3 regions of the Stenotrophomonas maltophilia group sp. P373 genome follow, and region 2 is predicted to be linked to each of the others. Evidence: predicted binding sites of a transcription regulator. Region 2 holds the regulator's gene; each other region holds the start of a gene.

Region 1 (3,271 bases), 720 kb from region 2:
GACATCGCCCCAGCGACCACGATGGCTGATCGCGCCGGTGTTGCGGTACATGCGGTTGGTTTCCGCCTTGCCGTCGGCCAGGGCGGCCAGATCGATGCCGGTCGAAGTGCCGGTGGTGCTGACCGCGCGGTCACCAGCATAGATGTTGCCCTGGCGGCTGGTGCCGGCCTCGAACTCGACCACCTGGTCGGCGGTCACGTCCCAGCGCAGCAGCGCGTTGATGTCGCGGTTCTTGACGCCCTCGCGGCCAGCCGGTGGCACTGCGTTCGGCTGGGTGGCGTACTGGCGGTTGAGATCGAGTGAATCGGCGTCGGTCTTGTTGAGGTTGCCGTACAGGCGGAACGACAGCGTGTCGGTCATCGGCCCACTCAGCTGCAGGCCGACGCGCTCGCTGCCACCTTCGGCGCTGTGTTCGGGCACCAGCCCGTACAGGTCGACCGCACCGGTCAGGTCGCCGGTCGGGCGCTTGGTGATGATGTTGACCACGCCACCGGAAGCACCGGAGCCATAGCGTGCCGCCGCCGGTCCGCGCAGCACTTCGATGCGCTCGATCATCTCCGCCGGCACCCAGTTGGTGTCGCCGCGCGTGTTGCGCTCGCCACTGCGGCCCATGCGCACGGCATCGCGCGCACCGATGCGCTTGCCGTCGACCAGGATCAGGGTGTTTTCCGGGCCCATGCCGCGCAGGTCGATCTGGCGGTTGTTGCCGTACTGGCCCGAGGCGCTGTTGCCGGTGAGGTTGACGCCCGGCATGGTGCGCAACAGTTCGGCGATGTCGTTGGCCGGTGGGCGCCTGGCGATGTCCTCGGCGGTGATGGTCGAGGTACCCAACGCCTGGCGGGCAATCTGCGAGGCGGTGACGTGCACCGTGTCGATATCGGTGGCGTCGGTTTCAGCCTGGGCGGTCAGCGCGCTGCCCGCCAGCAGGGCGGCAACGGCGAGCGCCAGCGGGCGCGGCGAGAGGACAACGGCAGGAGACATGATCTGGACCTTCTGGCAGGGCAACGGGGCCTCTGGCAAAGGGCTTGAGGCAACGACGAGGGGGAGGCGGAGCGTCGCTGCAGTCGCCTGCGGCCCGATCCGTGCGTGCATTCTCCCATCAATGCGAGTGATTCTCAAATGCGTTCACTCATTGCTACCGCAGGCGTGATGTGCCCTGCGTGCCGAACGACCCTGCATCGGGCTTAAACTGGCTGGCTTGCCCACCATCAACCGCACGCCGCCGCGGCCGATACCGGTGGTTTGCCGTACGCAGTCAGAGATCGACGTGGAACCACCTCAACTGGACGATGCCAGCCAGCCGCTGGCCGAGGCCTGGCAGCACTGCCTGCAACAGGCCGGCCCGGCCGCCACCGCGCTGCTGCACGCCGCCGCAACCGATGCCCCGCCGGCGCTGGCCCAACGCTTCTACGAAGTGCTGTTGCAGGACGGGCGTGCACGCCGCTTCCTGTCCCACGATCAGGTCAAGCAACGCCTGCAACCGGCCATGCAGCGCTGGCTGGTGCAGCTGCTGACCACTGATGCCGACGGCATTGCCGCCACCGTTGCCTCGCAACGCGTGATCGGCGATGTGCATGCCCGGGTCGGCATTCCGGTCGACCTGGTCACCCGCGGCGCGCGCGTACTCAAGCACGAGCTGTTCGTGCGCCTGCGCGACGACGCGCCCGACAGCGCCACCGCGTTCGCCGCCATCGACTGCCTCAGCGCGATCATGGACATCGCCATGGAAGGCATGACCTTGGCCTACACCCATGCACGTGAGCGCTCCACCCGTGCCGATGCTGCCTACCGGCTGTTCTCGCTGGTGCAGAATGTCGGTACCGAACGCGAGCGCCAGCGTGCACTGCTGCTGGACTGGGAGAACGCCCTGCTCTACGCACTCGCCGGCCACGTGCAGGCCGGCGAAAGCGCCAGCCTGGCGACCTCGGAATTCGGCCTGTGGTTCACCCACAAGGGCATCCCCAGCTTCGGCGAGAGCAGCGAAACCCAGCAGGTCGGCCAGCTGATGGCCCGCATCGACGGCAACCTGCAGCGGGCAAGCAATGACACCCCGGCGCAACGACTGGCGGTGCTGCCGGCCATTCGCGAGGACCTGGCCGCCATCCGTACCCTGATGACGCTGTTGTTCGAACGCATCGGTGAACTGGATGCCGGCAGCGATGCCCTGACCAACCTGCTCAACCGCCGCTTCCTGCCTACCGTGCTGCGCAGGGAGATCGAGCTGGCCACGCGCAATCGCACGCCGTTCTCGCTGCTGCTGCTCGACCTGGATCACTTCAAGGCGATCAACGACGGCCACGGCCACGATGCCGGCGACCGCGCGTTGCAGCACGTCGCCGGCCTGCTCGGCCAGCTGACCCGCGGCAGCGACTACCTGTTCCGCTACGGCGGCGAGGAGTTCGTGGTGGTGCTGGTTGCCGCCAGTGAGTCACAGGCCTCGGTGATCGCCGAGAGCCTGCGCCGGCAGATCGCGCAGTCGCCAGTGGCACTGGCCAACGGCCAAGTTCTGTCGCTGACTGCCAGCATCGGCGTGGCCGGCCATGATGGCCACCCGGACTACGAACGGTTGATGGCACGTGCCGACGCGGCGATGTACGAGGCCAAGCGCAGCGGCCGCAACCGCGTGGTGGTGGCCAGCGGGGACCTGCAGGAAGCCCCGGGCCGGCGTGCGTTGCAGCGATGACGACAGGACAGGTAGAGTCGACCGCTGGTCGACTATCGCGCGCAGCGCGGAATTTTTCGCACGCGGGGCGAAGAGCAGTCGACTGACAGTCGACTCTACCGACAGTCGACTTTACCGGTCCGCGCGCCAGCCGATGCATTGAACGCCACCACTCCCCACGCCGCCCACCACAGCAGCGCCAGCAGCGCGATGCCGGCGCCCAGCAGGCACACGGCAGGCCAGCCGTGCCGGGCCTGCACCCAGGGCCCGGCAGCCGCACCGGCACCACTACCCACCGCATAGAAGAGCATGTAAAGCGCCACCAGGCGTCCATGCTGCTCGCCCGGCGCGCGCAGCAGCAGCGCCTGGTTCGAGACATGCAGCGCCTGCCCACCCAGATCGAGCACGATCACGCCCAGCAGCAGCAACGACAGCGACTGCGGCAGGCCCAGCAGCGGCCACCACGCGACCAGCATCAACAGCAGCGCGCCAAGACTGACCCGATCGGCAAAACCGCGGTCCATCCAGTGCCCGACCCGCGACGCCATCAATGCACCTGCCACCCCAGCCAAGCCGAGCGCACCGATGGCCGCAGTGGACCACTGCAGC
Region 2 (3,271 bases):
CTGGCCGCCCAGCTGCAGTGGCTGCGCGCCGCCCGCCAGGTGCGCACCCTGCTGGTGCTGCCGGCCAACACCAGCTTCGGCGACATGGACGAGGTGGTCCGCCGCTTCGGTGCCGCCAACCTGCAGGGCCTGGTGCTGAGCAAGCTGGACGAAACCGGCCGCTTCGGCAACGCCCTGTCGGTGGCCGTGGACCATGCCCTGCCGATCACCTGGGTGACCGATGGCCAGGACGTTCCGGACGACCTGCACCGGGCAAGTGCGGCCAATCTCGTACTTCGCCTTGAAGATTTGCGCCGAGCGGCCGATATGCCCTGCAACCCGGAGTTGAACCATGCCGTCGCGTGAGTACGCCAAGCTGACCAAGACCTTCCCGCTGTCGGCCACCCGCAGCGAGCCGCTCGGCCCTGTGCGCACCATCGCCGTGACCGGCGGCAAGGGCGGCGTGGGCAAGACCAACGTGTCGGCCAACCTGGCCGTGGCGCTGGCCGGCATGGGCAAGCGCACGCTGCTGCTGGACGCCGACCTCGGCCTGGCCAACATCGACGTGATCCTGGGCTTGAACCCCACCTTTACGCTGGCCGACCTGGTGGCCGGCCGCTGCTCGCTGGACGATGTCATCGTCGAAGGCCCGAACGGCGTGCTGGTGGTCCCGGCCGCGTCCGGCCGCCGGCACATGGCCGAGCTGGCCCCGGCCGAGCACGTCGGCCTGGTCAACGTGTTCTCCGAGCTGGAGCGCGAGCTGGACATCATGGTGGTGGACACCGCCGCGGGCATCACCGACGGCGTGCTGACCTTCTGCCAGGCCGCGCAGGACACCGTGGTCGTGGTCTGTGACGAGCCGGCGTCGATCACCGACGCCTACGCGCTGATCAAGGTGCTGTCGCGTGAACGGGGCGTGGACCGCATCCAGGTGGTGGCCAACATGGTGCGCGACCCCAACGAGGGCCGCGTGCTGTACGAGAAGCTGACCCGCGTCTGCGAGAAGTTCCTCGCCGATGTCTCGCTGAACTACCTGGGCTGCGTGCCGCAGGATGACTGGCTGCGCCTGTCGGTGCAGCGCCAGCAGCCGGTGGTGAAGGCCTACCCGTCCAGCCCGTCCGCACTGGCGATCACCGAGATCGCGCGCCGCACGGCCCGCTGGCAGGCGCCGACCGAACCACGCGGCGGCGTCGAGTTCTTCCTCGAACGCATCCTCAAGCAGCGCGGGGTGGCGGCATGAAAGGCGCGGCCCAGTACAGGGAAGTCCAGCGCTCGGCAGCCAACGAGGTCATCGCCCAGCACTCGGACCTGGTGCGGCGCATCGCCCACCATCTGGCCGCGCGCCTGCCGGCCAGCGTCGAAGTCGACGACCTGATCCAGGCGGGCATGATGGGCCTGATCGAGGCTTCGCGCAGCTACGACGCCGACCAGGGCGCCTCGTTCGAGACCTATGCCTCGATCCGTATCCGTGGCTCGATGATCGACGAGATCCGCCGTGGCGACTGGGTGCCGCGCTCGGTGCACCGCCGTGCACGCGATGCTGCGGCCACCATCCGCCGCCTGGAACAGAGCAGCGGCCGCGCCGCCAGCGCCACCGAAGTGGCCGCCGCGATGGAGATGCCACTGCCCGAATACCTGCGCCTGATGGAAGACGCCGCGCGTGGCCAGGTGCTGAGCCTGGAGTCGCGCATTGAGGACCAGGGCGAGCTGGACACGGTCGCACAGGGTGGCCCGACCCCGCAGCAGGTGCTGGAGCGCAGCGAGTTCGGCCGCGAGCTGGGCAAGGCCATCGGCCATCTGCCCGAGCGCGAACAGCTGGTGCTCTCGCTCTACTACGAGCAGGAACTCAACCTGAAGGAGATCGGCGCGGTGCTAGGCGTAAGCGAGTCGCGGGTCTGCCAGATCCACGGCCAGGCCGTGCTGCGCCTGCGCGGCCGGCTGAAGGTATTCGAGGCCGTCGACGCCGGCCTCGAAGAATGAACATCCCCGAGGCAGCTGCCCCCGGCCGCCCGGAATGAACAACAAAGGAACTCTGCTTTGAACAAGAACATGCGCATCCTGATCGTCGACGACTTCTCGACCATGCGTCGCATCGTCAAGAACCTGCTGGGCGATCTGGGCTTCACCAACACCGCCGAAGCCGAGGACGGGCATGCCGCGCTGTCGCTGCTGCAGAGCCAGCCGTTCGATTTCGTGGTCACCGACTGGAACATGCCGGTCATGACCGGCATCGAGCTGCTCAAGGCGATTCGTGCCGACGCCAAGCTGAAGACCCTGCCGGTGCTGATGGTCACCGCCGAAGCCAAGCGCGAGCAGATCATCGAAGCGGCCCAGAACGGCGTGAACGGCTACATCATCAAGCCGTTCACCGCGCAGACGCTGGAAGAGAAGCTCGGCAAGATCTTCGAACGCCTGGCGGCCAGTGCCTGATGGATACCACGGTCGACAGGAATGCCCTCGCCCTGCGCCTGCAGGAAGCACTGGACGCACTGGAGTCCGGTGACGAAACCGCCTGGCGGCAACGCATCGACGGACTGGTCGCGCTGCGCACGCAGCCGATGATGAGCGGCCTCTCGCGGCTGGCCCGCGAGCTCGGGCAGGCCCTGGGTGAACTGCCGACCGTGCCCAGCGAGGCCGGCGAACTGGACGATGCCTGCGCACGCCTGGACCACGTGGTGGCGATGACCGAACAGGCAACGCACCGCACCCTGGACCTGGCCGAGGAATGCCGCAGCCTGACCGAACAGCTGCGCGCCGAAGGCCTGCAGCCGGGCCAGGATGCACAGCTCGAGCGCATCCGCCACAACCTCACCGAGATCGCCCTGACCCAGAGCTACCAGGACCTGACGGGGCAGATCATCCGTCGCGTGGTCGGCATCGTCCGCCGTGTGCATGAGGGCTTCGGCGCGCTCGGCCTGCCGCCGGAACAGCATCGCACCGATCCGGAACTGGCCGGGCCGGCACTGAAGGGACTGGACCGCCACGCGGTCTCGCAGAACGACGCCGACGACCTGCTGTCGGACCTGGGGCTGTAAGCATGAGCGCGGTATCCGACGACATCACTGCCGATTTCATCATCGAGGCGCAGGAAATCCTGGATCGCCTGGGCGAACAGCTGGTGTCGCTGGAGCAGGCACCACAGGACACCGAGCAACTCAACGCGGTGTTCCGGGGCTACCACACGCTCAAGGGCGGCGCCGGCTTCCTCGGCGTCACCGCCATGGTCGAGTTGTGCCACGCCGCCGAAGAAGCGCTGGGCATCGCGCGCGCGGGCCAGGCCGTGCTGCAGGCC
Region 3 (3,271 bases), 1.2 Mb from region 2:
CCAGTTCGGCGTTCTGGCGTACGGTGGAGGTCAGCTCCTCCATCGACGCGGCCGCTTCTTCCAGATTCGCGGCCTGCTGCTCGGTGCGGCGCGACAGGTCGTTGTTGCCGGCGGCCAGTTCCTGGGCCGCGTTGTTGATGCTGTCGGCAGCCACCTGGATGCCGCGGACAATGCCGGTCAGCTGCGCGGTGGTGGTGTTGGCATCGTCGCGCATGCGCGCAAACACGCCGTCGTACTCGCCCTCCATGCGTGCGGTCAGGTCGCCATGCGAGATCGCGCGCAGCACGTCGGAAACATCGGCGATGCTGGCCTGCGAACTGGCCATCATGCCGTTGAGGTGCTCGACCATCGTCTTGAACTGGTACTGGAACGCAGCGGCATCGCCACGCATGCTGAAATCGCCGGCGCGTGCGGCGCGGGCCAGTTCATCGATCTGCGCGTTGATCGCCATCAGGCTCTGCTTCACCGCTGCCAGGGTGCGGGTCAGCGTGCCCTTCTCGCCCGGGTAGTCCGGCAGGTCGCGGCTGAGGTCACCCATGGCGTAACGCTGCATCACCTCGGCCATCAGCAGTTCCACCTGCACGTGTGACTCCACCAGGCTGTTGGTGGCCTGCACCATGCGGCCGAAATCACCGGGGAACGCACTGGCGTCCATGCGATAGCGGATTGCACCGGCCTCGTGCTGCTCGGCCATCTGCAACTGCGCGCCGATCGCCGCCTGCACACTCTGGCGCACGCTGGCCATCGCCTCGCCCAGCTGGGTCAGCTCGTCGCGGCCACCGAGGCGGAACTCCTGGTCCAGCTGTCCCTTGGACAGGCGCTCGGCCAGGTTCACCGCGCGCGCCAGCGGACCGGTCAGGCTGCGGCCGATCATCACCGAGGCACCGATGCCCACCAGCAACGCGACGCCGCCCAGCACCAGCAGCTGCAGCAGGCTGCGCTCGCCCAGGCGGATCGCCTCGGCGGCAGCCTCACGGCTTTCCTTCTCCTCGAAGTCCACGCCATCGGACAGCGCCTTGTTCCAGCCGTTGGCGGCTTCCTGCACCGGACCCAGGGTCAGCGCCACGGCGCCCGGGTAGTCGCCCTGCTCCATCAGTTCGCTGGTCTGCTTGTTGAGCGGGCGCGCGATGGCACGCTTGGCCGCGATGGTTTCCGCGATGGCCTTGCCCTCCGCATCGCCTGGCAGTGCCTGGTAGGCGGTCCAGCTGGCCTCATAGCGCTTGACCAGATCGGCAATGCGCTTCTCATCGCTGCCGCGGTCTTCGCCCTGACGGATCAGCATCTCGCGGCGCACCACCATCATCTGGTTGTTGGCGTCGAGCATCTGCGACAACAGGCGCACCTTGGCCACGCTGACGTCGACCACCTGCTGCATCGCGCGCTTCTGCACGACGCTGGCGGTGGCGCCGGTGGCCACTACGGCGGCAACCAGCAGCAGCAACAGGCCAAAGCCCAGCCCAAGACGCCAGGCAACCCTGACGTTCCTCAAGTAGTTCATGGGGGTATCCAAAACGGGGGGATGTGGCCTTATCGGCGGCACGGCAGGCAATCTTGATCGCCGCCCATCGACGGCGTCGGCCACCGTTCACCTTGGTGAGCCCCCGTCCCAGCGACACATGCCGCTGGCAACCGGCCGCAATGACATGCCTGCTCATGCGGGCATCAGATCCCTTTCACGGCGGCTCGGCGCCGCCTGCGGGCAAGGTGGCGGCGTACCTGCTGGAGATCCCAATGCGCTCATCTGTGTCTCGATCCACCCTGCTCGCAATCTCGCTGCTGGCGTCGCCGGCCTTCGCGCAGGCGCCGCCGCCCAACCTGCCCGCCCCCATTGCCGAGAAGGCTGGCCCGGACACCGCAGTGCGCTCCGCACTGCATGCCCAGGTGCTGCTGGATCGTGCGAACTTCTCTCCGGGCCAGATTGATGGTGAGGTAGGCAGCAACCAGCGGCGGGCGGTGTCAGGCTTCCAGACGGCACACGGCCTGACCGTAACGGGTGAGCTGGACGACGCCACCTGGAAGGCTCTGCAGGCCGATACGATCACGCCGCTGGCCAGCTACACGCTGACTGCTGAGGATGTCGCCGGCCCGTTCCAGCCGATACCGAAAGGACCCGCCGCCCAGGCCAAGGTGAAATCGCTGGGCTACAGCAGTGTGGAAGAAGCCTTGGGCGAGCGCTTCCACGCGTCCCCAGAGCTGATGAAGATGCTCAATCCCGGCGTGGATCTGACCAGGGCTGGCAGCCGCATCCAGGTCCCCAACATCGCCCCGGCCGCATTGCCGAAGGCCGCCAGGATCGTGGTCGACAAATCCGACTCCACGCTGCAGCTACTGGACGCGCAGGGCAAGCTGATCGCGCAGGTGCCGGTGTCATCCGGCAGCCAGCACGACCCGCTGCCGATCGGCGAATGGAAGATCCTGGGCGTTTACCGCGACCCGCCGTTCCACTACAACCCCAAGCTGTTCTGGGATGCACGCAAGGGCGAAAAGAAAGCCACGCTGCCGCCCGGCCCGAACAATCCGGTCGGCCGGGTCTGGATCGACCTGTCCAAGCCGCATTACGGCCTGCATGGCACGCCCGAGCCCGGCCGTGTCGGCAAGACCGAGTCGCATGGCTGCGTACGCATGACCAACTGGGATGCGCTGCGCGTGGCCGACGCAGTGGACACCTCGGTGCCTGTCGTGATGCAGGAGTGAGTCGATGCGTCTTTCGCAACTGATCGTGCTGGGTGTTCTGCTGGGATTGGGTGCAGGTTGGTGGCTGCACCGCGATATGGATGAGCCGGTGACCGACGCGCTGCCGGAAGCGCCATCGACGGTGGCCGCCGCGCCGGTGACGGAACCGGTAGCGCCAGGCGCAACAGTCCCACCCGCCTCCACCGCGCCGCCGGCCGCGCAGACTGCGGATGCACCGCCCGGGTTACTGCTGCCGGTGCAGGGCATCCTGCCCTCGCAGCTGCGCGATACCTTCACCGATGCACGCAGCGAGGGCCGCGTACACGATGCCATCGACATCATGGCCGATGCAGGTACGCCGGTGCTGGCGGTGGCCGATGGCACGGTGGAAAAACTGTTCGACAGCGAGCGCGGTGGCCTGACGATCTACCAGTTCGAGCCCAGCGGGCATTGGTGCTACTACTACGCGCACCTGCAGCGCTACGCCGATGGCCTGGCCGAGAAGCAGGTGATCAAGCGCGGCGAGGTGATCGGCTACGTCGGCAGCACGGGCAACGCCAGTGCCGAGGCCCCACACCTGCATTTCGAAGTGCATGTG

What was found. The regulator FliA, encoded in region 2, starts transcription of late flagellar genes. The targets are predictions, from matches to a motif close to TAAAGTTTNNCNNNCNNNGGCCGATAA.
Region 1: the regulator FliA is predicted to act here: its motif matches at 1,209-1,235, upstream of ACSYHF_RS06155 (GGDEF domain-containing protein).
Region 3: the regulator FliA is predicted to act here: its motif matches at 1,528-1,554, upstream of ACSYHF_RS15030 (methyl-accepting chemotaxis protein).

Annotation. Positions count from the first base shown of each region.
Region 1 covers NZ_CM129994.1:1,333,899-1,337,169, reverse strand. Annotated here, with positions in the region: gene ACSYHF_RS06160 (TonB-dependent siderophore receptor) at 1-981, opposite strand, end outside; gene ACSYHF_RS06155 (GGDEF domain-containing protein) at 1,268-2,683, shown strand; gene ACSYHF_RS06150 (MFS transporter) at 2,779-3,271, opposite strand, start outside.
Region 2 covers NZ_CM129994.1:2,053,884-2,057,154, reverse strand. Annotated here, with positions in the region: gene flhF (flagellar biosynthesis protein FlhF) at 1-345, shown strand, start outside; gene ACSYHF_RS09500 (MinD/ParA family ATP-binding protein) at 332-1,219, shown strand; gene ACSYHF_RS09495 (RNA polymerase sigma factor FliA) at 1,216-1,959, shown strand; gene cheY (chemotaxis response regulator CheY) at 2,017-2,409, shown strand; gene ACSYHF_RS09485 (protein phosphatase CheZ) at 2,409-3,014, shown strand; gene ACSYHF_RS09480 (chemotaxis protein CheA) at 3,017-3,271, shown strand, end outside.
Region 3 covers NZ_CM129994.1:3,221,370-3,224,640, forward strand. Annotated here, with positions in the region: gene ACSYHF_RS15030 (methyl-accepting chemotaxis protein) at 1-1,498, opposite strand, end outside; gene ACSYHF_RS15035 (L,D-transpeptidase family protein) at 1,732-2,694, shown strand; gene ACSYHF_RS15040 (M23 family metallopeptidase) at 2,699-3,271, shown strand, end outside.